4 regions of the Streptomyces sp. NPDC028331 genome follow, and region 4 is predicted to be linked to each of the others. Evidence: riboswitches for the same ligand, from Rfam matches in the RefSeq annotation. Region 4 holds a riboswitch; each other region holds the start of a gene.
The links. A riboswitch is a leader RNA that binds a small molecule or an ion and turns the genes downstream of it on or off. The one in region 4 is predicted to bind cyclic di-AMP.
Positions count from the first base shown of each region.

Region 1: it holds a riboswitch for cyclic di-AMP, as region 4 does, so the genes downstream of both, ACZ4SW_RS00745 (transglycosylase SLT domain-containing protein) here and ACZ4SW_RS16020 (M23 family metallopeptidase) in region 4, are expected to answer to the same signal.
Region 2: it holds a riboswitch for cyclic di-AMP, as region 4 does, so the genes downstream of both, ACZ4SW_RS31715 (M23 family metallopeptidase) here and ACZ4SW_RS16020 (M23 family metallopeptidase) in region 4, are expected to answer to the same signal.
Region 3: it holds a riboswitch for cyclic di-AMP, as region 4 does, so the genes downstream of both, ACZ4SW_RS03635 (transglycosylase family protein) here and ACZ4SW_RS16020 (M23 family metallopeptidase) in region 4, are expected to answer to the same signal.

Region 1 is NZ_JBVHTR010000001.1:153,720-160,810, forward strand. Features, by position in the region: gene fahA (fumarylacetoacetase) at 1-1,009, opposite strand, end outside; gene ACZ4SW_RS00730 (carboxylate--amine ligase) at 1,252-2,502, shown strand; gene ACZ4SW_RS00735 (FAD-dependent oxidoreductase) at 2,593-3,795, shown strand; gene ACZ4SW_RS00740 (HAD family hydrolase) at 4,301-5,113, shown strand; gene ACZ4SW_RS00745 (transglycosylase SLT domain-containing protein) at 5,123-5,638, opposite strand; cyclic di-AMP (ydaO/yuaA leader) riboswitch at 5,643-5,843, opposite strand; gene ACZ4SW_RS00750 (polyprenyl synthetase family protein) at 6,605-7,091, shown strand, end outside.
Region 2 is NZ_JBVHTR010000028.1:91,500-98,590, reverse strand. Features, by position in the region: gene ACZ4SW_RS31725 (PrsW family intramembrane metalloprotease) at 7-1,416, shown strand; gene ACZ4SW_RS31720 (aldo/keto reductase) at 1,505-2,449, opposite strand; gene ACZ4SW_RS31715 (M23 family metallopeptidase) at 2,530-3,543, opposite strand; cyclic di-AMP (ydaO/yuaA leader) riboswitch at 3,555-3,712, opposite strand; gene ACZ4SW_RS31710 (PP2C family protein-serine/threonine phosphatase) at 3,920-5,071, opposite strand; tRNA gene ACZ4SW_RS31705 (tRNA-Met) at 5,675-5,748, opposite strand; gene ACZ4SW_RS31700 (dihydrofolate reductase family protein) at 5,866-7,014, opposite strand.
Region 3 is NZ_JBVHTR010000002.1:343,028-350,118, forward strand. Features, by position in the region: gene ACZ4SW_RS03615 (SurA N-terminal domain-containing protein) at 28-681, shown strand; gene ACZ4SW_RS03620 (nucleoside triphosphate pyrophosphohydrolase) at 897-1,904, shown strand; gene ACZ4SW_RS03625 (cytochrome P450 family protein) at 1,901-3,202, shown strand; gene ACZ4SW_RS03630 (LysM peptidoglycan-binding domain-containing protein) at 3,385-4,410, shown strand; cyclic di-AMP (ydaO/yuaA leader) riboswitch at 4,610-4,776, shown strand; gene ACZ4SW_RS03635 (transglycosylase family protein) at 4,781-5,473, shown strand; gene eno (phosphopyruvate hydratase) at 5,864-7,091, shown strand, end outside.
Region 4 is NZ_JBVHTR010000009.1:156,445-163,535, reverse strand. Features, by position in the region: gene ACZ4SW_RS16035 (DNA gyrase/topoisomerase IV subunit A) at 1-183, opposite strand, end outside; gene ACZ4SW_RS16030 (M16 family metallopeptidase) at 495-1,859, shown strand; gene ACZ4SW_RS16025 (M16 family metallopeptidase) at 1,856-3,244, shown strand; cyclic di-AMP (ydaO/yuaA leader) riboswitch at 3,469-3,619, shown strand; gene ACZ4SW_RS16020 (M23 family metallopeptidase) at 3,632-4,384, shown strand; gene ACZ4SW_RS16015 (GntR family transcriptional regulator) at 4,588-5,283, shown strand; gene ACZ4SW_RS16010 (HPr family phosphocarrier protein) at 5,610-5,891, opposite strand; gene ACZ4SW_RS16005 (bifunctional acetate--CoA ligase family protein/GNAT family N-acetyltransferase) at 6,050-7,091, shown strand, end outside.

The sequences.
Region 1 (7,091 bases), on a different contig from region 4:
CGGAGCCGTAGAGGTCGCCGGTCCGCAGGGACGCGCCGTTCACCGTCATGTGGGCGAGCTGCTGGGCCGCCGTCCAGTACATGGTGGAGAACGGCGGCTCGGAGACGACATGGCCGTTGATCGCGACCGAGAGGCGCAGGTCGTAGCCCGCCGGTTCCTCCTGGGCATCGTCCAGGTAGGGCAGCAGGGGGTGGGTGCGCTCCGGTGGTGCCACCCGCGCCTCCTCCAGCGCGTCCAGCGGAGTGATCCACGCCGAGACCGACGTGGCGAACGACTTGCCGAGGAACGGCCCGAGCGGCACGTACTCCCAGGCCTGGATGTCCCGCGCCGACCAGTCGTTGAGCAGGCAGAGCCCGAACACATGGTCGCGGAAGGCCGTGAGCGGCACCGGCCGGCCCAGTCGCGACGGCACGCCCACCACGAAGCCCACCTCCGCCTCGATGTCGAGGCGGACCGACGGCCCGAAGACCGGCGCCGGGTCGGTGGGCGCCTTGCGCTGCCCCGACGGCCGTACGACATCCGTGCCCGACACCACCACGGTGCCCGACCGGCCGTGGTACCCGATCGGCAGGTGCTTCCAGTTGGGCGTCAGGGAGTCCGCCGCGTCCGGGCGGAAGATCTGCCCGACGTTGCGGGCGTGGTTCTCGGAGGCGTAGAAGTCGACGTAGTCCGCGACCTCGAAGGGCAGGTGCAGCGTCACCTCGGACAGCGGGTGCAGCAGCGGCCGGACGGTCTCGCGGTGCGCGGGCACCGTCACCCACGCCGTCAGCGCCCGCCGCACATCCGACCAGGTGGTGCGGCCCGCGGCCAGCAGCGGGTTCAGGGAGGGGCGCGCCAGCAGGGAGGCGTACGGGGAGCCGAGCGCCGTGGCCGCCGCGCCCGCGTCGAGCACGTGCTCGCCCAGGCGGACGCCGACGCGGCGCTCGTCGGAGCCAGCGGGGGAGAAGACGCCGTAGGGGAGGTTGTGCGGGCCGAAGGGGTCGCCCTCGGGGACGTCGAAGAGGGGCATGGGATGCTGCCTCGCTTTCGTGCACTTCGGATGTGCCGTGCATGGGGTGCTTTCCATGTGGTCGCCGCACACGTTACGGCTGAGTCACCTGCCGTGGGCAGTGTCTAAAGAGTTTGCAATGTCCGTATTGCTCTTGTCGGAGGGTTCAATTCCGGCTTAGCGTCCTTTGGGGACACGGACGGGGTGGGTCCGGTCCGTAGGGGGGACACGTGGGGGGACCCGTGGCCAGGAGCACCGGCGGTGTGCCGTTCGACGCGGACCGCGATGTGCCGGGGCTCATCGTGAAGTTCGGCGACTACCCGCTGCACCACGGCGGTGTCGGCGCGATCCGCAGTCTCGGCCGGCTCGGCATACCGATGTACGCGATCACGGAGGACCGCTACACACCGGCCGCGGCCTCCCGCTATCTGCGGCGCGCGTTCGTGTGGCCGACCACCGGGACGGAGAAACCGGAGCGGCTCGTGGAGGGACTGTTGCGCATCGGGCGCCGTATCGGCCGGCCGACGGTCCTGGTTCCGACGGACGAGGAGGCCGCGGTCCTGATCGCCGAGCACCAGGACGCCCTCACCGGGCCCTTCCTGTTCCCGAAGGTGGACGCGGGGCTTCCGCGCCGCCTCGCCAGCAAGCAGAGCCTGCACGAACTGTGCGTGGAACACGACATCCCGAGCCCCCGGGCCGCCTTCCCGCAGTCGTACGACGACATCCTGCGCTTCGCCGACACGGCCCGCTTCCCGCTCGTGGCGAAGAACCGCGAGGCGTTCGTGCGCCGCGAACGGCCCGCGGTGGGCGGCACGACGAGGATCACCACCCGTGAGGGGCTGCTCAGGCTCGCCCGCGACTGGGGCGAGCACCCCGGCGTCATCCTCCAGGAGTACCTGCCCCGGGAGGAGGCCGAGGACTGGATCGTGCACGCCTACTTCGACCAGGACTCCACCCCGCTCGCCATGTTCACCGGCGTCAAGGTGCGCTCCTGGCCGCCGCACGCGGGCATGACGGCGAACGCGTACGTCGTCGACAACCCGGAACTCGCCGATCTCGCCGCACGTTTCATCAAACAGATCGGCTTCACCGGCATCGTCGACCTCGACCTCCGCTTCGACCGCCGCGACGGCCGGTACAAACTGCTCGACTTCAACCCCCGCATGGGCGCCCAGTTCCGGCTCTTCGAGAACGAGTCGGGGGTGGACGTCGTCCGCGCCATGCACCTGCACCTGACGGGCCGCGCCGTACCGGAGGGGGAACAGCGCGCCGGCCACCGGTACGTCGTGGAGAACATCGACCTGCCCGCCCTGCTCGCCTACCGCCGCAGCGGCTACACGACACCGCACGCGCCGGCCCGGGCGAGCGGCACGGAACTGGCCTGGTTCGCGGGGGACGACCCGCTGCCGTTCGTCACCATGCTCGCGCGCTTCATCCGGCCGGGCGCGAAGCACCTCTACCAGCTGTGGCGGACCAACCGCCGCGGCAGCACCACCCGTACGTCACAGGCGTAGAACCCGTACGTCACAGGCGCACACCCCGTACGTCGCAGACGTACGCGCTCCACCACGAAGTAGGCACGTCGCGTCCTGGGGAGGGACTTCGTGAAACAACCGGTAGCAGTCATCGGTGCCGGGCCGTTCGGCCTGTCGACCGCCGCCCATCTGCGCGGGCGCGGCATCCCGGTCCGCGTCTTCGGTGAACCCATGGTGAGCTGGCGCGACAACATGCCCGCGGGCATGCTGCTGAAGTCCACCCCGGTCGCCTCCAGCATCGACGCGCCCCAGCCCGGCCACACCCTGGCCGACTACTGCGACGCCGCGGGCATCCCCCGGCTGGTGACGGACGAGGACATCATTCCGGTCGAGACGTTCATCGCGTACGGGGAGTGGTTCCAGCAGAAGCTGCTGCCCGAGCTGGAGCGGGTCCGGGTGGTCTCCGTGGACCGCAGCAAGGACGGCGGCTTCGACCTGAAGCTGGACTCGGGCGAGTCGTTCACCGCGTCGGCGGTCGTGGTCGCGACCGGTCTGTCGGGCCTCGCCCACCTCCCGCCGGAACTGGCCGCCGCGGTCGCGGACGGCCCCACCCCCACCGGTCCGATCTCGCACAGCTCCCAGCACCATGACCTCAGCCGGTTCTCCGGCAAGGACCTGCTGGTCGTCGGCGCCGGCCAGTCCGCCCTGGAGACGGCGGCGCTGGCGGCCGAGGCGGGCGCACGGGTGCGCGTGGTGGCGCGCGGACGGGGCCGGGTCGCCTTCGGCGCGCCCCCGTGGGACCAGCCGAAGCTGCGCCCCGAGTCGCCCTTCGGGCGGGCCTGGTCCCTGTGGGCGCTGAGCTACTACCCGCACCCCTACCGCTTCCTGCCCGCCGAGACCCGCCACTACCTGGTGCGCCGCGTCCTCGGCCCGCTCGGCGCGTGGTGGCTGCGCGACCGCTTCCAGGAGAACGTGCACGTGCGCGAGGTCGAAGGGATCATCCGTGCGTCCGTCGCGGACGGCGGCCCGGTCCTCATGGTCCGGACCCACACGGGCCGCACGGAGGAACTGACCGCCGACCACGTCATCGCCGCGACCGGCTACCGCGTGGACATCTCCGCGATGGACTTCCTGGGCCACGAACTGCGCACCCGGCTGGCGGTGAGCCGGGGTACCCCGAAGCTCGGCGCGGGCTATGTGTCCTCGGTCCCGGGCCTGTACTTCACCGGGCTGCCGGCGGCGGCCTCGTACGGGCCGGTGATGCGGTTCGTCTGCGGCACGGAGTTCGCGTCGCCGCGCCTGGCCAGGCACTTGGCAGCGGCCCACGGCTGACAGCGGCGGGCCGCTGGGCCCGGTTGGCCACCGGGCCTTGGCCGGTCACCGGGCCTTGGTCGGCCGCCGGGCCCCGGGCGGGCAGCCGGGCCCCGGCCGGTCACCGGGCCGCCGGGCCTTGGTTGGCGGCCGGGCCCTGGGCGGGCCGCCGGGCCCCGGCCGGTCACCGGGCCTCGGCGGGTCGCCGGGCCTCGGCCGGTCACCGGGCCTCGACGGGCCAGGGGTGGCCTCAACGGGCCACGGCACCTCGGTCGGTCACCGGACCACCGCGTGGTCCTTCCCCGGGAAGGGCCACGCCGGGGCGGCGGTCGCCTGCCGCGGGGGCGTGCGGAACGGGGCGCGAGCGTTCGACCGGCGCGCCCACAACGGTTGTCGGACCGGAGGCCGACGAATGCGCGGCCGGGCTCCGGACACCGCCCGCGAGGTCGGCCGGTTCCCGGTGGGTGGCCGGACGACGGCTGGTTCCCGGTGAGTCGGGGGAGCGTTCCATCCGTATTCTCTGATCATGGCCGCACCCCTCGCATATTCACTCATCGCCACTGACCTGGACGGGACGCTGCTGCGCGGTGACGACACGCTCTCCGACCGGTCGAGGGCCGCGCTGACGAGGGCCGCCGCGGCGGGCGCGCAGCACCTCGTGGTGACGGGCCGTCCGGCGCCGAGAGTGCGGCCGCTGCTCGACGACCTCGGCGGCAGGGGGCTCGCGGTGTGCGGGCAGGGCGCGCAGGTGTACGACGCCGGCGCGGACCGGTTGCTGTTCTCCGTCACCCTGGACCGGGAGTTGGCCGAGACCGCGCTGGGCAAGATCGAGGCCGAGGTGGGGCAGGTGTACGCGGCCGTCGACCAGGACGGCGTGGACGGGCTCACGCTCATCGAGCCGGGTTACCGGATGCCGCATCCCACGCTGCCCGCGGTGCGGGTCCAACGGCGCGACGACCTGTGGTGCGCGCCCATCAGCAAGGTGCTGCTGCGGCACCACGCGCTCACCGACGACGAGTTGGCGACGGCGGCGCGCAGCGCGGTCGGCTCGCTGGCGACGGTCACCATGTCGGGGCCCGGCACCGTCGAGCTGCAGCCGTGCGGCATCACCAAGGCGACGGGGCTGGCGCTCGCCGCCGAGTACCTGGGCCTGGGGCCGTCCGGGACCATCGCGTTCGGCGACATGCCGAACGACATCCCGATGTTCGACTGGGCCGCCCACGGCGTCGCCATGGCCAACGCCCACCCCGAACTCAAGGCGGTCGCCGACGAGATCACCAAGTCGAACGAGGACGACGGCATCGCCGTCGTCCTCGAACGAATCTTCGCAGGCCGCTAGGCCTCAACCTCAGTACGCGCTGTGCACGTTGTCGATCGAGCCGTACCGGTGGGCGGCGTAGTTGCACGCGGCCGTGATGTTCGCCACCGGGTCGTAGATGTTCCAGGACGTGCCCGGCACGTGGTACGCGCGGAAGGTCGGGTCGATGACCTGGAGCAGGCCCTTGGACGGGATGCCCATCCGGGCGTTGGAGTCCCACAGGTTGATGGCGGACGGGTTGCCCGACGACTCACGCATCACGTTGCGGTAGATGCCGTAGTAGGAGCCGGGAATCCCGTGCTGCCGCATGACCACCAGGGACTGGCGGATCCAGCCGTCGAGGCCGGCGGCGCGCGTGGGGGCGGTCTGGGCGGTCACGGCCTTGGTCGCCGCGGAGGCGGGGGTGGCGGCGGAAGCGCTGGTCGCGCCCAGGAGCGGGAGGGCGAGAACGGCGGCACCCGTTCCCGCGGCGGCGAGGGCACGGGTGAGGCGCGCGGCCGTGGAGCGGCGGTCCCGACGGCGTGCGGGCAGGGCGAAAGCGGGCATGTCGTAGTCCTCTCCAACGCCTGCGAGGTGAGCTGTCGGGTTCGGGCGGGGAGGTGCCCGGCCGTGTCCTCGGTGTCGAGGGCTCGGCTTCACCCCAAGCCGTTCCGGCGCTGTGTCCGTTCCGGCGACTTACCTGGGTCCCCCGCTCCTGCCGTGGTGGGTTGATGGGCTCGCGAGCGGCGGCAGGATTCGGCGGTCCGCTCGGATCGATTGGGAAGGTATGCGAGAGCACATGTCCGAAACAAGCCGTGAAGTCACACTGCAAGGGAAATGACCTTGAAATGCGGGAATAAGGGATGTGATCCAATTTGTTGACCGGAGTTCAACTTGGCAGAAGCAAAGCGGAAGTTGAGATTCCGAAGACGCCGCCGCGCCCTGCAGGGGCGTGAGCTAATTCACTCGCGTGTTTCTTGATCGTTACTCGTCATTCAAGAGGTCGGGACGGCAAATCGGGCAAAAAGGCCGAGGGTTGTCGCTCGCCTGACGGATTTCTGGAGTAAATACCCACAATTCGGACACGCCTCCGTGTCCGCGCGCATCACATTCCGGGACCGGGAGGCGTGACCGGCGTCACTCGTCGTGCGGTACGGCTGTGCGCGCGCCCGCGCTCCCCGGTTCAGCCGCTTCCCGGGAGCCGGATGTGCGCCCGGCCGGGTGACGGCGCCGGCCGGGTGACGGCGCGGGGCGGGACGGCCGGGGGCGACCGGGTGCGGGCGGTCATGTCGCTCCAAACCCGCTCGTATCACCTGATCAAGAACATGCCGCTCGTGATCCGATACGGCCCGGCCTGGAACAGCGGGCACTCGTGGTGATCGAAACCTGACCGGATACGCTGACTTGAGTGATGGCGGCGACAGATCGACAAACTCAGTGAGCCATGTCGACGGGCGACGTCATCGACCAAGTGACCGACCTCGCTACCGACCGTGTGATCGTCAGCAGACGTCAGCAGACAGGAGACCTCACGTGACCGTCGTCGGGCCGTTCGGGCTGAGCGTGCGGGACCAGGCTCTGGAAGCCGATGTCCAGGCCGGATTGGCCGCTGTCGAGGAAGGGCTGCTCGACGCCACGAAGAGCGAGGTGCCCTTCATCACGCAGGCGGCGCAGCACCTCGTGCACGCGGGCGGGAAGCGGTTCCGGCCGCTGCTCGTGATGCTCGCGGCACAGTTCGGCGACCCGTACGCGCCGGGCGTCGTCCCCTCGGCCGTCGTCGTCGAGCTCACCCACCTCGCCACGCTGTACCACGACGACGTGATGGACGAGGCCGAGGTGCGCCGCGGGGTGCCCAGCGCGAACAGCCGCTGGGGCAACTCGGTGGCGGTCCTCACCGGCGACTTCCTGTTCGCCCGCGCGTCCCACATCCTGGCCGACCTCGGCCCCGAGGCGGTCCGTATCCAGGCGGAGGCGTTCGAGCGGCTCGTCACCGGCCAGATCCTGGAGACGGCGGGCCCGC
Region 2 (7,091 bases), on a different contig from region 4:
GATGCCGTGGCCACCTTTCCCTCGTACCCGACTCACCCGGGCGGCAACGCCGCCGGCGGCTCGCTCGGGCACCCGCACTGGTGGCAGCGGCGGTGGGTGCGTTACGGGGCGCTGATCACGCTTCTCGCGCTGTCCGGGCTCGTCATCCTGGCCCTCGTGCGGCAGCAGACCGGTACCGAGGGCTTTCTGGTCGGGCTGGGCCTCGCGGTGCTGCCCGTGCCGCTGCTCATCGCGGCGTTCCGCTGGCTGGACCGGGTGGCGCCCGGACCCTGGCGGAACCTGATCTTCGCCTTCGCCTGGGGCGCGTGCGCCGCGGCGCTCATCGCGATCGTCGCCAACAGTTTCGCCACCCGGTGGATAGCCACCGCGACCGCCGACCCGCACAGCGCCGACACGCTCGGGGCGACCCTGATAGCGCCGATCGTCGAGGAGTCCGCGAAGGCCGCGGCCGTCCTGCTGGTGTTCCTCTTCCGCAGACGGGACTTCACCGGGATCGTGGACGGGGTGGTGGTGGCCGGCGTCACCGCCACCGGCTTCGCCTTCACCGAGAACATCCTGTATCTGGGCACGGCCTTCGGCACCGACCAGATGAGCGGGGGAAGCGGGCTGGCGTCCGTCACGGCCGCGACCTTCTTCGTCCGCGTGGTGATGTCGCCCTTCGCGCACCCGCTGTTCACCGTGCTCACCGGCATCGGCTTCGGGATCGCCGCGCTGTCCGCGGAGCGCCAGCGGGTCCGGCGGGTGCTGGCGCCGCTCGGCGGGCTGCTGCTCGCGATGGGCATGCACTCCATGTGGAACGGGTCGTCCACGTTCGGCCAGTACGGGTTCTTCGCGGTCTACGCGTCGTTCATGGTGCCCGCGTTCGGGCTGCTGACCTGGCTGGTCATCTGGACGCGCCAGCGGGAGCTGCGGACGGTGCGGGAGGAACTGCCCGCGTACGCGGTCGCCGGGTGGATGGGGCCGGTGGAGCCGTTCGTGCTCGGTTCGATGCGGGCGCGGAGGCTGGCACGGGAGCACGCGAGGCAGCACCTGGGGAAGGCCGCGGCGCGGTCGGTGGCGCAGTACGAGGCGTACGCGACGTCGCTGGCGTTCCTGCGCCACCGGGGGCGCCGGGGGCGGGCGGGCGCCGATTTCGCCGTACGCGAGGGGGAGTTGCTGACCGAGCTGTGGGCCCGCCGGGAGGTGGCGCGGCCGGCGCTGGAGTATGCGGCACGGACGACGATGCCGGTGGCTCCGCCGGTGTGGCCCGGATACGGGAACGTGCCCCACCAGAGGGCCCCGCACTACGGCCCGGCGGCCCCGTACTACGGCCCGACTGCCCCGCACTACGGCCCGACCGCGCAGCACTACGGCCCGACCGCCCCGCACTACGGCCCGGCGGCGCCGTATCCGGAGTACAACCCGTATCGCTCCTAGGAGTTGCGGCCGGTGCCGCACCGCCGGATCTCGCCGGCCGGCCGGTCTCCGTGCGCAGCGGGACGGAGACGGCCGGCGGTCTGCCCCGCTACGCCGACGCCTGCGTCAGCTTGGCCACGTCCTCGTCCGTCAGCGTCAGGTCCGCCACGGCCAGCAGCGCCGGAAGCTGCTCCACCGTCCGCGCCGAGGCGATGGGGGCCGTGACCGTCGGCTGGGCCGCCAGCCAGGCGAGCGCCACCGTCGGGATCTCGGCGCCCCGGGCCTCGGCGACCTCGTCCAGGGCCGTCAGGACCCGCTGCCCGCGCTCGGTCGCCAGGTGCTTGGCCGCGCCCTGGGCACGCGCCGACTCCACCGTCGTACCCGGCCGGTACTTGCCGGTCAGGAAGCCGGAGGCGAGCGCGTAGTACGGGACCGCCGAGAGCCCCGCGCGGGAGGCGACATCCTGCAGCGCGCCCTCGTAGGTGTCGCGCGAGACCAGGTTGTAGTGCGGCTGCAGCGCCACGTACCGCGCCAGGTTCTCGCGGTCGGAGAAGTCCAGGGACTCCTGCAGCCGCTCGGCGGAGATGTTGGAGGCGGCGATGGCGCGCACCTTGCCCGCCTTCACCAGCTCGTCCAGCGCGCCGATGATCTCCTCGACCGGCACCTCCGGCTTGTCGTAGTGCGTGTAGTAGAGATCGATGTAGTCGGTGTCCAGGCGGCGCAGGGACGCGTCGGCCGCGGCCTTGATGTTGGCGGCGGTCAGGCCCTGGTAGTCGGGGTGCTGGCTGACCTTGGTCGCGATGACCACGTCGGAGCGGTTGCCGCGCGCCTTGACCCACTTGCCGATGATGGTCTCCGACTCGCCGCCCTTGTTGCCCGGCGCCCAGGCCGAGTAGACGTCGGCGGTGTCGATGAAGTTGCCGCCCGCCCGGGCGTAGGCGTCGAGGACGGCGAAGGACTGCGTCTCGTCGGCGGTCCAGCCGAAGACGTTGCCGCCGAGCGACAGCGGGAAGACCTCGAGATCGGACGAACCCAGCTTGCGAAGAGAAGTCATGCTCTACGCCAACGCCCGGACGGGACGGGCGTCTTCCGCGAAGCCCGCAAAGATCCTGTAAACGGGCGCGCCTTGGGGCGTCAGGGGTTGATCCCCTTGCTCTGCAGCCACGCCATCGGGTCGATCGCGGCGCCGCCGTTCGGGTGGACCTCCAGGTGCAGGTGCGGTCCGGTGACGTTGCCGGTCGCGCCCACGCGGCCGATGACGTCGCCCGTGCTGACCTTCTGCCCGACCGTGACGCTGATCGACGACTGGTGGCAGAACCACAGCTCGGTGCCGTCGTCGAGGGTGAGGATCGTGCGGTAGCCGTACGCGCCGGCCCAGCCCGCCTCCGTGATCGTGCCGCTGTGGATGGCCTTGATGAGCGTGCCGGTGGGCGCGGCGAAGTCCAGGCCGGTGTGGTAGCCGGAGGACCACATGCCCCCGGCGTCACCGAAGCGGGAGGTCAGGGTGTAGGACGAGGTCGGCAGCGAGTACTGCTGGGCGAGTTTCGCCAGCCGCGCGGCCTCCTCCGCCTTCTTCTGCTGGGCGGCGGCCTTGGCCCGCGCGTCGTCCTGCGCCTTGGCCGCCGCGGCGGCGGCCTTCTTCACGGCGGCGTCCTCGGCGGCCTGCGCGGCCGCCCGCGCCATCCGGTCCTGCTGGGACTCGGCCTGCTGCATGATCCGGGCGCGCAGCGCCTCGCCCGCGTTCTTCGCACCGGCGGTGTCGGTGGCGTCGGTCCGGCCTACGGTGCTGAGCGCGGTGGCCGAGCTCTTGGGGGCGCCGGAGTCCTCGCCGATGAGCGCCTTGGCGGAGTCCGTGACCGAGGAGAGGTCCGGCAGGGATATGGACACCGGCGGCTTGCCGGACTGCGCGGTGGCCATGCCGCCCGCGCCGACGGCCGCGATCACGCCGACGCCCAGAACGGTGGAGCTGCGGGCGAGCCCGCCCCCGCGCTGCTTGGCGACGCGGTGCCGGCCGCGGACGGGACGGACGGAGTCCTCGGTGGGATTCCACTCCTCCCAGGGGCCCTCGTCGAGGCCGGGGGCGACGTCGAGCGTCTGGGTGCCGTTCGGGGCGAACGAGGTGCTCTGGGCAGGCCGGTTGAACGCCACGTGGGCGCACTCCTTTCCTTCCGTCTCGCCTACCGGGTTAGCTGACGGGTTCGGAGCAGGAAGGTCTCCTACGCGCGTATACCGGCCGTGCGAACACGGCGATATCCGCTCGATTCACCCCAAGGTGGTGGTTCCCCGGCTCCCTCGCGGGATTCGGCAGGCGCGCACGGAGCCGTCTCTGGTGACGGCTGGGACGACCGCGCTGCGTTATCGAACGTTAATAGACGCGGGGCCTGTATTCCAAGCTGTTCGGACAGATCCGTTCAAGCCGCTGGCCAGGACTTTCACGGCCTGAAGGGAGAAAAAGGGGCGAGTCGCCCCGGCCTCAGAGACCTCACCGGTATTGACAGTATGTCAGTTGTTATGCGCAGGGGCATCACTCACTCACCGTCTGTGAGCGCGCCCGGAGGCGGGCGCGCCTGCGCACGGCCAGCAGGGCCATGTCGTCCGTGCCGCGGCCGCCGGTGTGCCGGGCGACCTCCCGGGTGACGGTGCTCAGCAGGGCGCCCGGGCCGGGGAAGACCCGCCCGGCGAGCCGGACGGCGGGGTCGTAGAACCGGCCGTGGGCGTCCCGTGCCTCCGAGACTCCGTCGGTGTAGAAGAGCAGCGTCGAGCCGGGCGGGAAGTCCCACTCCTCCGCCCGGTCGGGCCAGACGCCTAGGTCGCCCATGCCGAGCGGCAGCGCGGCCTCGGTGCCCTGCAACTCGCGCAGAGAGCCGTCCGGGTGCAGGAGCAGCGGAGCGGGGTGGCCGCGGTTGACGATGCGGACGACTCCGGAACCGTGCGGGATCTCGGCGAGCACCGCGGTGGTGAACCCCTCGGACGCGTCGGGCCCCTCGCGTCCGGCGCGGTCACGCGACAGCGCCCGCTCCAGGCGCCGGGCGACGGCCTCGAGCGTCGGCTCCTGCTCGGCGGCCTCCCGGAAGGCGCCGATCAGGACGGCCACGGCGGTCACGGCGCCCATGCCCTTGCCGCGCACGTCGCCGACGACGAGCCGTACGCCGTGCGGGGAGTCCTGGACGGTGTACAGGTCACCGCCGATGAACGCGTCGGCCTGGGCGGCCTCGTAGCGGGCGGCGATGTCCAGCCCGGCGATCCGGGCGGCGGGCTCGGGCAGCACCGCGCGCTGCGCGGCCTCGGCGATCTGCCGGGCGGAGGCGAGGCGGGCGACGTTGCGGCGGACCAGCACGTTGATGAGGACGGCGAGGGCGGCGACGGTGACGACGGTGGCCACCTCGGTGATCTCGCCCGCCCGTCCGAGCACGCCGAGCCCGAGACGGACCCCGACGACCACCACGACGGCCGTCACGCCGGTGAGGACGGTGCCCCGCAGCGGGAACAGGGGCGCGGCGACGAGCGGCGCGGCGGTGAAGAGGGGGCCGGCCGTGTAGTCGGAGGGAGCGAAGAGGTCGAAGCAGACCCCCGCGACGATCAGCAGTCCGGGCAGGGCGCGCAGGAACGCCCGCGCGTACGAGATCCGCCGCTCCCGGGCCTCGGCCTCCGCGTCTCCCTCTCCGTACGCCGACACCGGGACTGTTCCGGGGACGGGCGTGGGGGTGGGGAGGGGGGTGGCGGAGGCCCCGGGCGGGCCGGGGAGCCCGGAGTCGCCGGGGACTCCCGGGTCCTCAGGGACTCCGGGGTCCTCACGGACTCTGGAGGCGCCGGGGTGGCCGGACGCGCCGACGAGTCGGCCGCGTCGCTGGTCGGTGCGGCCGGGGAGGCGCCCGCCCCGCCGGTCGTCGCGGTCGAAGAGGCGTCGGACCGGCGGGTCGCGGTCCTCGGTCCCCCGCTCACACGACTCATGGGCCCCACGGGGCCATTGGGACACCTGGGACTGGGACATCTGGGACTGGGACACCTGGGACTGCTGACATTTCCGGGGCCCTTGGGACCGCTGGGACCCCTGGGATCCGTGCGACTCCTCGTCGTCAGGATCGTCCCGCTCCCATGACCACCGCTCGCCTGCTTGCTGCGCCACCCGTCCAGGCTTCCCGGAAGGGCGGCGGGGGGCGACCGCTGTGGGCCGGGCGGAGTAGCCGCCGCAGGGTGAAGGAGGGGGCCGGGGAAACACCGAGGGGCCGGGACGCACCGAGGGCCGGAGCCCTTTCGGACTCCGGCCCTCGGCCTTCAGTAGCGGGGACAGGATTTGAACCTGCGACCTCTGGGTTATGAGCCCAGCGAGCTACCGAGCTGCTCCACCCCGCGTCGGTGATTCCAGTGTACGCCATGCGCGCGACAGGTTGCGCACGCATTCCACCCCCACGGCGTCCCACCAGCGGAATCCGGCCCGACGCGAGGCCGCCCGGCCCCGGTTCTACGCCGTCAGGAACGGGCGCCCGGGGGCAGCAGATGGGCGTTCGGGGCCTTGGCGCGGTCCTCGAACTCCGGCAGCAGCACCACGTCCACGCCCGCCGCCGCCAGCACCGCGTTCCCGTCCGCGGACGCGACGAACGTGTCCGGTTCCCGCCAGGCCGTCACCACCCGTCGTACCCCCGCCTCGGCGATCAGCCGGGCGCAGGGCGCGGGCCGGGAGGCGCGGCGGGCGCACGGTTCGAGGCTGCTGTACACCGTCGCCGAGGCCAGCCGCGGATCAGCGGCATCCAGCTTCGCCAGCGCCGCCTCCTCGGCGTGGACCACGGGATCGCCGCCCTCCCGTGAGTGGCCCCGTGCCAGTTCCGTGCCGTCGGCCGCGACGACCACCGCGCCGACGCTGAAGGCGGTCCGGGACGGCGGGCACTGTGCCGCCAGCTCGCAGGCCACCTCCAGCCACCGCCGGTCCGCGGCCGAGGCGAGCGCCCCGGTGCCGGGCGCGGTGGGCGCGTACCGCATCAGCACGACGTCCCCGACCGCGCGCGTCTCCACCAGCCGCATCCGCCCGGGCGGGTACGCGCCGTGCCCGAACATCCGCGGGGCTTCCGGCTCCCCGACGAACAGCGGCGCCACCACGAGCTGCACCTCGTCCGCGAGTCCCTGCTGGAGCAGTCGCGTGTGCACGCTGCCGCCGCCCTCGACCATCAGCCGCCGTACGCCCTTGACGTCCCCGAGGTGATCGAGCACGGCCCGCCACTCCACCTCAGGGCCGAGCGGGACCACCTCCACCTCCGCCGGCAGCAGACCGCGCAGCCGCCGGGCGCCCTTGTTCGTCGTGTAGACGGTCTTCGCGCCGCCCGTGTGCCAGAAGCGGGCCTCGGGATCCAGGTCCCCGGACGCGCTCACCGTGACCTTCAGCGGATACTCCGGCAGCCCGGCGGCGAGCCGGGCCGCCCGGCGCTCGGCCGAGTAGACCAGTAGCCGGGGGTTGTCGGTGCGCAGCGTGCCCGCGCCGATGAGGATGGCGTCGCTGCCCGCCCGCACCTCGTCGACCCGGTCGAAGTCCTCCGGACCGGACAGCAGCAGCCGCTCGGGCCCGGTGTCGTCCAGGAAGCCGTCGAGCGAGACGGCGGCGGACAACAGGACGTAGGGGTGGGCCATGGCGGCGCTCCTGGGGTCGGGATCATCCGGTGCACGGGACGGGCTCGGTTCAGCCTGGTTCAGCTTGGTTCAACTTT
Region 3 (7,091 bases), on a different contig from region 4:
TCGCACAAACCCCCTCGGGAGGTCACTTTGCACCGCCGTCGCCCCGCGATCGCCCTCACCGCCGCCCTGGTCGCGGCACCTCTCCTCACCGCGTGCGGCGGCACCGCGCACCCGGGTGCCGCGGCCGTCGTCGGAGGTGAGCGGATCACGGTCGCGCAGCTCGAGAGCCGGGTGGACGAGGTGCGCGCGGCCCAGCGCGCCGCCGCCACGGACGACGCCCAGTACGAGCAGGCGGTCGCCCAGACCAGCACCCTCACCCGGGACACGCTGCACACCATGGTTCTGGACCGGGTCCTGGACCGCGCCGCCGAGAACGCGGGCGTGAGCGTCAGCGCCAGGGACGTCGAACAGATGCGGGCGAACCTCCAGGCGCAGGCGGGCGGCGCGAAGGAGCTGCAGAGCGTGTGGCTGCAGCAGTACGGGGTGGCCCCCGGGCGCCTCGACGACAGCCTCCGCACGGAGGTCGAGGCGCAGAAGCTGGCCGCCGCGCTCGGCGCCGACATGAGCACGACCCAGGGCAAGAACGCGTTCTGGAAGGCCCTGTCGCAGGCGTCCAAGGAACTGCACGTCGACCTGAACCCCCGCTACGGCACCTGGGACGTGCAGAAGAGCAGCCGGGTGGACGCGAAGACACCGTGGGTCAAGGAGGTCACGGCGTCGGCTGAACAGCAGACGGCGTAGACGGGTGGTCCGGGGCCGGGGCGGGCGGTACTCCGGGCCTGTGGACGACTCCGGGGGTGGTGCTCCGGGCCTGTGGACGACTCCGGGGGTGGTGCGCTGGGCCTGTGGACGACTCCGGGGGCGGTGCGCCGGGCCCGTGGACGACTCCCGGGGCGGTGCCTCCGGGCCTGTGGACAACCCCGGGGGCCGTCCGTGGCGTGCGTTACGTTCGGAGGGTGAACGCAACCAGCTTCGAAGCGGCCCCGGGACCGGAGGCGACCGGCGAGCCCGGCCGGATCGTCCTACTCACCACCAGCCACCGGGTCGCCCCAGGGCTCCTGTCCTGGCCCGCCTGGCAGGCGCTGCACGCCGCCGACCGGGTCCTGTGCGCGGACGGCGCGCACCCGCAGCTTCCCTATCTGCGCGAGGCGGGCATAACGGTCGAGGAGGCCGCGCCGGGCGCGCAGGACCTGGTCGACGCCTGCGCCGGCGGCCGTACGGTGGTCGTCGTCGCCACGGGCGAGGGAGAGCCCGCCCTGACCGACGGCCTCGCACGCCTGGCCGGATCGGGCCGCGTCCGCATGCCGGAGCTGGAGCTGCTTCCCGCCTCGTACGACCTCCCGGGCGCCCGCCTGCTGGACCTGGTGCAGGTCATGGACCGCATCCGCGCCGAGTGCCCCTGGTCGTCCCGGCAGACCCACCTGGGCCTGGCCAAGTACGGCATCGAAGAGGCGTACGAACTGGTCGAGGCCATCGAGGCGGGCGACCGCGAGGAGCTGCGGGAGGAGCTGGGCGACGTCCTGCTCCAGGTCGTCTTCCACGCCCGGATAGCCGAGGAGCACCCTGAGGCGCCCTTCTCCATCGACGACGTGGCGGGCGGCATCGTGGCCAAGCTGATCCACCGCCACCCGCACGTCTTCGGCGACGAGACCGCGACGACACCGGAAGAGGTCAAGGAGCACTGGCTGCGGACGAAGGCGGCCGAGAAGCGGCGCACGTCGGTCACGGAGGGCGTCCCCCTGGGCCAGCCGGGCCTCGCCCTCGCCGCGAAGCTGCACTCCCGCGTCCGCACGGCGGGCCTCGACGTCCCGCTCCCGCAGGGCGAGGGGATCGGCTACGAACTGCTGGCCCTGGCCGCACGCGCGGAGGCGGAGGGAGTGGACCCGGAGGCGGCCCTGCGCGCGGCGGCACGCGCGTACCGGGACGCGATCCGGGAGGTGGAGAGCGGGGGCCCGAAGCAGTGACCGGCCAGACCGCATCCCCCGCACCCGAGCTGTTCACCTGGGAGTTCGCCGCCGACCCCTACCCCGCCTACGCCTGGCTCCGCGAGCACGCCCCCGTGCACCGGACGAGGCTGCCGAGCGGGGTGGAGGCCTGGCTGGTCACCCGGTACGCCGACGCCAGGCAGGCGCTGGCCGACCCCCGGCTGAGCAAGAACCCGGCGCATCACGACGAGCCCGCGCACGCCAAGGGCAAGACCGGCATCCCCGGCGAGCGCAAGGCCGAGCTGATGACGCATCTGCTCAACATCGACCCGCCGGACCACACCCGGCTGCGCCGGCTCGTCTCCAAGGCCTTCACACCGCGGCGTGTCGCCGAGTTCGCGCCGCGGGTCCAGGAACTCACCGACCACCTCATCGACCGGTTCGCGGCCCGGGGCGAGGCCGACCTCATCCACGAGTTCGCCTTCCCGCTCCCCATCTACGCCATCTGCGACATGCTCGGCGTCCCGCGCGAGGACCAGGACGACTTCCGGGACTGGGCCGGGATGATGATCCGGCACGGGGGAGGGCCCCGGGGCGGCGTCGCCCGGTCGGTGAAGAAGATGCGCGGCTACCTCGCCGACCTCATCCACCGCAAGCGGGAGGCGCTGCCCGCCGAACCCGGGCCCGGCGAGGACCTCATATCCGGGCTCATCCGCGCCTCCGACCACGGCGAGCACCTCACCGAGAACGAGGCCGCCGCGATGGCCTTCATCCTGCTCTTCGCCGGGTTCGAGACCACCGTCAACCTCATCGGCAACGGCACGTACGCGCTCCTCGGGCACCCCGGGCAGCGGGCCCGTCTGCAGCGGTCCCTCGCCACCGGGGAACGCGACCTGCTGGAGACCGGCGTCGAGGAGCTGCTGCGCTACGACGGCCCTGTGGAGCTGGCCACCTGGCGGTTCGCCACGCGGCCGCTCACCATCGGCGGGCAGCACATCGCCCCCGGCGACCCCGTCCTCGTCGTCCTGGCCGCCGCGGACCGGGACCCGGCGCGGTTCGCCGACCCGGACGTCCTCGACCTGGCCCGCCGCGACAACCAGCACCTCGGGTACGGGCACGGCATCCACTACTGCCTGGGCGCCCCCCTGGCCCGCCTGGAGGGACAGACGGCGCTCGCCACGCTCCTGACCCGCCTGCCGGACCTGCGCCTCGCGGTGGACCCGGCCGAACTGCGATGGCGCGGCGGACTCATCATGCGGGGCCTGCGCACGCTGCCCGTGACGTTCACACCGGTTCCGGAGAAAGGTCACGAACCTCCCGCGGCCGTCCGCACATGACACGGCGAACACGCCGATGGTCACAAGAAGGTGACAGGATCTCACCTCTGTGATCTTCACGTGATCTACGCTGCATTAACTTGTGACAAGCGATCTGGTGCCGATACGTTCACGCAGCAACGCGGCGGTCCGCACGTCACGGCCGCCGCGTCGGTCGATGCTGTCGTGTGAAAGGCAACCGCATGCTCTCCGGGAACGGTCGTCACCGTCGCCCCCGTCAGGCTCCGGCTCTCCTCGTCGCGGCGGGGGTGACCGGATCAGCGATCGCGATCCCGCTGCTCGGCGCCACCGGCGCGAGCGCGGCCACCGGCACCACCTGGGACCAGGTCGCGGACTGCGTCAGCGGCGGCTCGTGGAGCGCGGACACCGGTAACGGCCGCTACGGCGGGCTGCAGTTGACGCAGGACGAGTGGGACAAGTACGGCGGTCTCGACTACGCGCCGAGTCCCGACCAGGCGAGCCGCTCGCAGCAGATCGCCGTCGCCGAGAAGGTCCTCGCGGCCCGGGGCGTGTCGGTCTGGGGCACCTGCGGTCTGCTGAACGGCCTGAGCAAGGACTCCGGTCCCGCCGACGTCGACACGGGTGTCGCCGGTGACCCGTCGTCCAGCAGCGGATCGTCCTCCGGCTCCGGGCTGGATTCCGGGCTGGACTCCGGCCTGGGGCTGTCCGACTCGTCCGGGTCATCGGCGGCGGCCACTCCGTCGGCCTCTTCGTCCGCCTCCTCCGCTTCGCCCTCCTCGCCCTCCTCCGCCTCGTCGTCGCCCTCGTCCTCGTCCGGGAAGTCGAGCGCCGACCCCACTCAGAGTGCGCAGGGGTCCGGCGGTACGCCGACGGCCACGACGAAGAGCGGCGAGTCGGACAAGTCGGAGCAGAACGACGCACCGTCCGGCGCGAGTTCGACCGAGGCTTCGGGCGCCGGCCGTCATCGGGGCGACAGTGCCGACGAGGGGGCCGCGGACGGCCGTACCGGGGACGCATCCGGTCGGCATGCCTCACGCGACGCGGCCGGAGCGCGCGACACCGTCGACGGCTCGTACCTCGTCCGCCCCGGCGACAGTCTGTCGTCCATCGCCGACTCCCTTGCCATCGGCGGGGGATGGGCGATGCTCTACGAGGCCAACAAGCAGACGGTCGGTGCCGACCCGAACCTCATTCTCCCCGGTCAGAGCCTTGCTCTCGACGCCGGCGCGAGTGGCGGGTCGTCCTGAACTGCCCCTTGTGAGGCGGAAGTTCGCGACCCACTTCGATCCGGAATGTCCTGTTTGGTGAAAGTGAGATATGGGTCTCATAAGCCCTGATCGTCTTTGAAATTCCGGGGATCGACTGCTTACGGTCGTGATCGCTCGCCACAGCGAGCCCCTGCGGTCGCAACGCCGAATCCTGCCAGCGGCCGTACGGGAACAGTCGTCGCGTCAAGCGCCGTAGGCAGGAGCGGGGGACCCAAGGTAGGCGCCGCGTCCGGGAGTTGACCGGAAGCGGCTCGGGGTGAAGCCGCGTCCCGCAAGGGATGCGGCCGGGCAACTCAACCGGCCCGAACCCGACAGCTCACCTCGCAGGCGTCGGTGAGGGGAACGAACCATGCTGTGTTCCGGCAACGGCAAGCACCGCCGCCCGTCCAAGGCCACCCGTGCCGTCGCGCTCGCCGGCGTCGCCGGCGCCGCGATCGCCGGCCCGCTCCTCGCGGCCGGGAACGCCTCCGCCGCCACCGCCTCCCAGTGGGACGCGGTCGCGCAGTGCGAGTCCGGTGGCAACTGGCACATCAACACCGGCAACGGCTTCTACGGTGGTCTGCAGTTCACGAACTCCACCTGGGCCGCGTACGGCGGCACCTCCTACGCCTCCCGCGCCGACCTGGCCACCAAGGGCCAGCAGATAGCCGTCGCGGAGAAGGTCCTCGCGGGCCAGGGCAAGGGCGCCTGGCCGGTGTGCGGCAAGGGCCTGACCAACGCCACGTACAACGGCGCCGCGGCCACCGGCTCGTCGAGCGGTGCCAAGAGCGCCCCGAAGAGCACCACCACTCGCTCGACCGAGCAGCAGGCGGCCAACCGCTCCGCGCACCGCACGGCCCCGAAGAAGACCGTCACCACCCCGACCGGCCAGAAGGTCAAGAAGGGCGACGGCGAGTACAAGGTGGTCAAGGGCGACACCCTCAGCTCGATCGCCACGAGCCACCACGTCCAGGGCGGCTGGAAGAAGCTGTTCGAGCTGAACAAGGACATCGTCCAGAACGCCGACCTGATCTACCCCGGCCAGCAGCTCCACCTGAAGTGACGGCCACCCGGTAGCCGGGTCACCCCCGTCCCCACGGGCTCCCCGCTCCGGTGCGTGTTCCCCCCGTACGCACCCGGAGCGGGGCTTTTGCTGTCCGGCCCCCCTTCGCCGTCCGGCCCCCTTCGCCGTCCAGCCCGCCCGTTGCCTGCCGCCCCGCCCCCCCGTTGCCACCCGCGCCCGTTGCCGCCCGTCCTCTTCGCCGTCCGGCCGCGTGGATTTCACCGATGCTTTCCCCCGCCCTTTGTTCCGCGGGGGAACAATGTGTACCGTCACCCTGTCCACGGGACGGTCGGTAGGCCGACCGGCAGCCCGGGGCGGTTAGGCTCTAGTCGCAAGGCACAGCCGTAAGGCACACAGCCCCGCACTTCCAGCGTCACATCCAAGAAGGAGATGCTCGTGCCGTCCATCGACGTCGTCGTAGCCCGGGAAATCCTGGACTCCCGAGGCAACCCCACGGTCGAGGTCGAGGTCGGCCTCGACGACGGCAGCACGGGTCGTGCCGCCGTCCCGTCCGGCGCCTCCACCGGCGCCTTCGAGGCCATCGAGCTGCGTGACGGTGACCCCAACCGTTACCAGGGCAAGGGTGTCGAGAAGGCCGTCCTCGCCGTGATCGAGCAGATCGGCCCGGAGCTGGTCGGCTACGACGCCACCGAGCAGCGTCTGATCGACCAGGCGATGATGGACCTGGACGCCACCGACAACAAGGGCTCCCTCGGCGCCAACGCGATCCTCGGCGTCTCCCTCGCCGTCGCCCACGCCGCCTCCGAGGCCAGCGACCTGCCTCTGTTCCGCTACCTGGGCGGCCCGAACGCGCACCTGCTGCCGGTGCCGATGATGAACATCCTGAACGGCGGCTCGCACGCCGACTCCAACGTGGACATCCAGGAGTTCATGATCGCCCCGATCGGCGCGGAGTCCTTCTCCGAGGCGCTGCGCTGGGGCACCGAGGTCTACCACACGCTGAAGAAGGTCCTGAAGAGCAAGGGCCTGTCCACCGGCCTCGGCGACGAGGGCGGCTTCGCCCCGAACCTCGGCTCGAACCGTGAGGCCCTCGACCTCATCCTCGAGGCCATCAAGGAGGCCGGTTACGCCCCCGGCCAGCAGATCGCCCTCGCGCTCGACGTGGCCGCCTCCGAGTTCTACAAGGACGGCAAGTACCTCTTCGAGGGCAAGGAGCGCTCCGCCGCCGAGATGACGGAGTACTACGAGGAGCTCGTCGCGGCCTACCCGCTCGTCTCCATCGAGGACCCGCTGTTCGAGGACGACTGGGCCGGCTGGAAGGTCATCACCGACAAGCTCGGCGACAAGGTCCAGCTCGTCGGCGACGACCTGTTCGTCACCAACCCCGAGCGCCTGGCCCGCGGCATCGAGGAGGGCGCGGCCAACGCCCTGCTGGTCAAGGTGAACCAGATCGGTTCGCTGACCGAGACCCTGGACGCCGTCGAGCTGGCCCAGCGCAACGGGTTCAAGTGCATGATGTCCCACCGCTCCGGCGAGACCGAGGACGTCACCATCGCCGACCTGGCCGTCGCCACCAACTGCGGCCAGATCAAGACCGGCGCCCCGGCCCGCTCCGAGCGCGTCGCCAAGTACAACCAGCTCCTGCGCATCGAGGAGA
Region 4 (7,091 bases):
GTAGACGATCCGCCGATGCACCGGCTTGAGGCCGTCGCGGGCGTCCGGCAGGGCCCTTGAGTAGATGACCGAGTAGGCGTACTCGAGGAAGGAGCCCTGCATCTCGTCCACGACGTCGATGTCGAGGATCTTCTCCTCGTACGAGTCGTCGGGTGGCGGGGTCTTCGTGCTGCGGCGGGCCATCGCTGCCGGCTCCTTCACCGTCTGTGCTGGGCATGGAAACGAATCTGACGCCGACCATTGTGGACCGACCCACCGACAACGCGGACCAGGGCCCGTCCCAGGGGGCCGTGCACCGGCCCGGCGACGATCACGACCGGCCCGACCCCGGGTACGCGTCAACCGCGGGGATCCCCCACCCCACGTAATCATGGTCTCGCTCTCGGCGTACGCCGCCCGGGAACTTCGCCACCGGTCGGCACGCTTGCATACAGTGACAGCACCGGCAGGAAAACGCGGTTTCCGCGACAGCTTCCTCGATCGAAGGGACGTACATGCCCATGGGTCACACGGCCACAGCCGAGGCAGGCTCCGGGGGCCTGACAGCGACCGAGCACCGCCTGGCCAACGGCCTGCGCGTGGTGCTCTCCGAGGACCACCTGACCCCGGTCGCGGCGGTGTGCCTCTGGTACGACGTCGGCTCCCGGCACGAGGTTCAGGGGCGCACGGGTCTCGCCCACCTCTTCGAGCACCTGATGTTCCAGGGCTCCGCCCAGGTCAAGGGCAACGGCCACTTCGAGCTGGTGCAGGGCGCGGGCGGCTCGCTCAACGGCACCACCAGCTTCGAGCGCACCAACTACTTCGAGACCATGCCCGCCCACCAGCTCGAGCTCGCCCTCTGGCTGGAGGCCGACCGCATGGGCTCCCTGCTCGCCGCGCTGGACGACGAGTCGATGGAGAACCAGCGGGACGTCGTGAAGAACGAGCGCCGCCAGCGCTACGACAACGTCCCCTACGGCACCGCATTCGAGAGGCTGACCGCCCTCGCGTACCCCGAGGGCCACCCCTACCACCACACGCCGATCGGGTCGATGGCCGACCTGGACGCGGCCACCCTGGAGGACGCGCGCGCGTTCTTCCGCACCTACTACGCGCCCAACAACGCGGTGCTGTCCGTCGTCGGCGACATCGACCCGCAGCAGACCCTCGCCTGGATCGAGAAGTACTTCGGGTCCATCCCGTCCCACGACGGCAAGCCCGCCCCGCGCGACGGCTCGCTGCCCGACGTCATCGGCCGGGAGCTGCGCGAGGTCGTCGAGGAGGAGGTCCCGGCGCGCGCGCTGATGGCCGCCTACCGGCTGCCGCACGACGGCACGCGCGCGTGCGACGCGGCCGACCTGGCGCTGACCATCCTCGGCGGCGGCGAGTCCTCCCGCCTGTACAACCGGCTCGTGAGGCGCGACCGCACCGCCGTCGCCGCCGGGTTCGGCCTGCTGCGTCTCGCCGGCGCGCCCTCCCTGGGGTGGCTGGACGTGAAGACCTCCGGCGACGTCGAGGTGCCCGTCATCGAGGCCGCGATCGACGAGGAGCTCGCCCGGTTCGCCGAGCGGGGCCCGACGGACGAGGAAATGGAACGCGCCCAGGCGCAGTTGGAGCGCGAGTGGCTGGACCGGCTCGGCACGGTCGCGGGCCGCGCCGACGAACTGTGCCGGTACGCGGTGCTGTTCGGCGACCCGCAGCTCGCCCTGACCGCGGTGAAGCGCGTGCTCGAGGTCACCGCCGAGGAGGTGCAGGAGATCGCCAAGGCCCGCCTGCGCCCCGACAACCGCGCGGTGCTCGTGTACGAGCCGGTCGCGGCCGAGGCCGAGGCCCCGGAAGCAGCCGAGACCACCGACGAGACCGAGGAGTCGGCGAAGTGACCGAGCTCGCGACCATGGAGTTCCACCCGCAGCCCCAGCCCGGCGAGGCCAAGCCCTGGGCGTTCCCGGCGCCCGAGCGCGGCACGCTCGACAACGGCCTGACCGTGCTGCGCTGCCACCGTCCCGGCCAGCAGGTCGTCGCGGTCGAGGTGCTCCTCGACGCGACTTTGGACGCCGAGCCGGCCGGCCTCGACGGCGTCGCGACGATCATGGCGCGCGCCTTCTCCGAGGGCACCGACAAGCACTCCGCCGAGGAGTTCGCCGCCGAGCTGGAGCGCTGCGGCGCCACCCTCGACTCGCACGCCGACCACCCCGGCGTCCGCCTCTCCCTGGAGGTGCCCGCCTCCCGCCTCCCCAAGGCGCTCGGGCTGCTCGCCGACGCCCTGCGGGCGCCGGCGTTCGCGGACAGCGAGGTGGAGCGCCTGGTGCGCAACCGCCTCGACGAGATCCCGCACGAGACGGCCAACCCGGCCCGCCGCGCCGCCAAGGAGCTGTCCAAGTCGCTCTTCCCGGCGTCCTCGCGGATGTCGCGTCCGCGTCAGGGCACCGAGGAGACGGTCGCGACCATCGACGCCGCGGCCGTCCGCGCCTTCTACGAGCGGTACGTGCGCCCCGCGACGTCCACCGCGGTCGTGGTCGGCGACCTCACCGGGATCGATCTCGACGCCCTCCTCGGCGACACCCTCGGCGCCTGGACGGGCTCGCCCGCGGGGCCGCGCCCGGTGCCCCCGGTGACCGCCGACGACACCGGTCGCGTGATCATCGTGGACCGTCCCGGCGCCGTCCAGACGCAGCTCCTGATCGGCCGGATCGGGCCCGACCGTCACGACCGCGTGTGGCCCGCCCAGGTGCTCGGCACCTACTGCCTCGGCGGCACCCTCACCTCCCGCCTGGACCGCGTCCTGCGCGAGGAGAAGGGCTACACCTACGGGGTGCGGGCGTTCGGCCAGGTACTGCGCTCCGCGCCGGACGGCACGGGCGCCGCGATGCTCGCCATCAGCGGCTCCGTCGACACGCCCAACACCGGCCCGGCGCTCGACGACCTGTGGAAGGTGTTGCGCACCCTCGCCGCCGAGGGACTGACGGACGCCGAGCGTGACGTCGCGGTGCAGAACCTGGTGGGCGTGGCGCCGCTGAAGTTCGAGACGGCGGCGGCCGTCGCGAGCACGCTCGCCGACCAGGTCGAGCAGCACCTGCCCGACGACTACCAGTCGACGCTGTATCAGGAACTGGCCGCGACGGGCACCGTGGAGGCCACCGCGGCCGTGGTGAACGCGTTCCCGGTGGACCGTCTCGTCACCGTGCTGGTGGGCGACGCCGCGCAGATCAAGGAGCCCGTCGAGGCGCTCGGCATCGGAGAAGTGACCGTGGTGGCGGCCGAATAGAACGCACCGCACGCGCGCGTGCGCCGTGCCGGCCCCGGGGCCCTGGTGACTTCCCGTGTCACCGGGGCCCTGCCCGTTGAGGGGTTTGTCCGTATTGCCACAGAGGTTGCCTCTCTGCCCTGTGGGATGCGCTACAAACCCCGTTCTGCGTTTGCTGATTGAAAGACGGTCCCCTTAGCGTCATTCGGGCTGTCCGTCAGGCAGTGCGCCGCACCCGCGGCACCGGACAGTCATCGCCGAGTCCCCGTACGGCGCGAGCCAGGGGAGCCGGGGACCCAAACCCGAAGTCCCTGGGGTGAATCGGGCGCGAGCCCGTAGGAGACCTTCCTGCTCCGAACCCGTCAGCTAACCCGGTAGGCGAGAGGGAAGGAAAGGACCAGCCACTTCATGGCGTTCATCTGCGCCACCGGGAAGCACCGTCGCCCGAGCCGTGTGAAGCGTACGACTGCGAACGCCGTGGGCGTCGCCGCGCTCACCACCACCGGTGTCATCGGCACCCTGGCCACCCCGGCGCTCGCCGCCGGCGCCCCCGTCGAGCAGACCGGACTGATCCAGGCCGTCACCCTCGGTGACTCGGTCGCCGAGCAGATCGACGCACAGGCCGCGGCCCAGAAGCAGGCCGCCGAGCAGAAGAAGGCCGAGGAGGCCGCACGCAGGAAGGCCGCCGAGAAGGCCCGGCAGGAGCGCGAGGCCAAGGAGCGGGCCGCACGCGAGGCCGAGCGCAGGCGTCTCAACGCCTTCGTGCCGCCGGTCTTCAACTCCTACGTGTCCACCGGCTACAAGACCGGCGGCTCCCTGTGGTCCTCCGGCACCCACACCGGCATCGACTTCCACGCCGCCACGGGCACGGCCGTGCACGCCGTCGGCGCCGGCACGGTCGTCCAGACCGGCTGGGGCGGCGCGTACGGCAACCAGATCGTCATCAAGATGAACGACGGCACCTACACCCAGTACGGCCATCTGTCGTCCATCGGCGTCTCCGTCGGCCAGCGGGTCACCCCGGGCCAGCAGATAGCCCTCTCCGGGTCCACCGGCAACACCACGGGGCCGCACCTGCACTTCGAGGCCCGCACCACTCCCGAGTACGGCTCCGACATCGACCCCGTCGCCTACCTCCGCTCGCACGGCGTGAACCTCTGACCGCTTCCGCCCGCGAAAGGCGCCCCCGCACTCCGACGGCCCCCGCTGATCAGCGGGGGCCGTCGTCCGCTTTCGAACGGTGTGTGACCAAAAAATATCCATGGATTCCGGCCCGCCGTCGGAAATTCCGGCCCGCTGCAATAGAGTCGGTTGAACACGCGTCAATCGGGAGCGTTTCGCGGGGATTAAGGCGGAGGTCGGTCATGCGTATTCCGGCGCACTCGGTCTGCACGGCGATCCGTGATGACATCGTCGCGGGTGTCTACGAGCGCGGCAGCCGGCTCACCGAGGAACTCCTCGCGCGGCGCTACGGCGTCTCCCGGGTTCCCGTGCGCGAGGCGCTGCGCACGCTGGAGGCCGAGGGCTTCGTCGTCACCCGCAGGCACGCGGGCGCGTGCGTGGCCGAACCCACCGAGCAGGAGGCCGCCGACCTGCTGGAGATGCGGCTGCTGCTGGAGCCGCTGGGGGCCGCCCGGGCCGCGCAGCGGCGCACCGAGGCCCACCTGAAGGTCCTGCGCGGACTGGTCAGGCTGGGCCAGGAGCGGGCCAGGACGGGTAGCAGCGAGGATCTGCGCTCCCTGGGAGGCTGGTTCCACGAGACGCTGGCGCAGGCCTGCGGGAGTCCCGCGCTGACCTCGGCGCTGGCCCAGTTGCGGCACAAGATCGCATGGATGTACGCGGTCGACGCGCCGGTCGACCCCGTGGAGTCCTGGGCGGAGCACGGCGGCATCGTGGACGCCGTCGCGCGCGGGGACAGCGAGCGGGCACGGACGATCACGGCGCTGCACAGGGAGCGCTCGACGGCCGCGCACCGGCTTCGCTTTCCCGGCGCGGGGGACCGGGCGGACCGTGTGAGGACTTCGCAACACACCGTAAACATGTCGGCGCTCCGGCATTAACACGGGCGCCGTATACAAAGAGAGATATTCGACCGGCCCTGTTTTCGGCTGCCTGTTTTCCGTGTGCTCCCCAAAATTCGGGGCGCGCTGTTTCAGTGTGCCGTGTGCGGTTTTATCCGGGCGCTTCCGAATCCGTCGTGTGCCGTTCTCGCCGGTGCTGTTCCCGCGTGTGTCGCGTTCTCGCGTGTGCCGTTCTCGCGCTTTTCCCGCGCCGGGCGCGCGGTGGCCGCCTGTCTCGTCGCCCTGGACGGGAGACCGCCCGGCACGACGGAGCCGCGCCGCCCTGACCGGCGACGCGGCTCCGCGTGATGCTGCTGCCCGAAGGGTCAGACGGTCTCGGGGAGTTCCTCGAGGCCCTCGGCGACCAGCTTGGCCAGGCGGTCGAGCGCGGCGTCCGCGCCCTCCGCGTCGGAGGCCAGGACGATCTCCTCGCCGCCCTGGGCCCCGAGGCCCAGAACCGCCAGCATCGACGCGGCGTTGACGGGGGTGCCGCCGGCCTTGGCGATCGTCACGGGGATGCCGGAGGCCGTGGCTGCCCGGACGAAGATGGAGGCGGGGCGGGCGTGGAGGCCCTCGGCCCAGCCGACGTTGACGCGGCGCTCAGCCATGTGTTGCTGCCCTTCAGGTGTTCAGGGTTGTCTAGACCAGTGTTCCACAGGTGAAGCGTGCCCGGGAGGGGGGCGGCGTCTCGTCCCCGCGCGGGCCGGTCCTGGTCCCCCTAGCCTGCCTCGCGCCGTTGTCGGGCGCGAGCCTTACTCTGGGGCCCATGCAGACCACGTCGGACCGGCACGACTACCCCGCCCACTGGGAGGCCGACGTGGTGCTGCGCGACGGCGGTACCGCGCGCATCAGGCCCATCACCGTCGATGACGCCGAGCGCCTCGTCAGCTTCTACGAGCAGGTCTCGGACGAGTCGAAGTACTACCGCTTCTTCGCGCCGTACCCCCGACTGTCCGCCAAGGACGTCCACCGCTTCACGCACCACGACTTTGTGGACAGGGTGGGACTCGCGGCCACGGTCGGCGGCGAGTTCATCGCCACCGTACGCTATGACCGCATCGGCGACGACGGCCTGCCCGCCTCCGCGTCCGCCCACCCGTCTCCCGCCACCGCCCTCGCCGCCCTCCCCGGAGGGCACCCCGCGCCCGCCCCTTCTCCCGCTCCCGAAACGGCGGAAGTGGCCTTCCTCGTGCAGGACGCGCACCAGGGGCGCGGCGTCGCCTCCGCCCTGCTCGAACACATCGCGGCGGTGGCCAGGGAGCGCGGAATCCGCCGGTTCGCCGCCGAGGTGCTGCCCGCCAACACCAAGATGATCAAGGTCTTCACGGACGCCGGGTACCAGCAGAAGCGCAGCTTCGAGGACGGTGTCGTACGCCTCGAGTTCGACCTGGAGCCCACCGACCGGTCGCTGGCCGTGCAGCGCGCGCGGGAGCAGCGGGCCGAGGCGCGGTCCGTGCAGCGGCTGCTCGCGCCCGGCGCGGTCGCCGTGGTCGGCACGGGCCGCACCCCCGGAGGAGTGGGCCGCAGCGTCTTCGACCATCTCAGGGACGGCGGGTACAGCGGCCGTCTGTACGCGGTGAACCGCGCGTTCGCCGAGGACCTGAAGGAACTCGAGGGCGTCCCCGCCCACCGCTCCGTCCGCGACATCCCCGAGCCGGTGGACCTCGCCGTCGTCGCCGTGCCCGCCGAGCACGTCCCCGAGGTCGTCACCGAGTGCGGCGAGCACGGGGTGCAGGGGCTCGTGGTCGTCTCCGCCGGGTACGCCGAGAGCGGGCCGGAAGGCAGGGAGCGGCAGCGGGAGCTGGTGC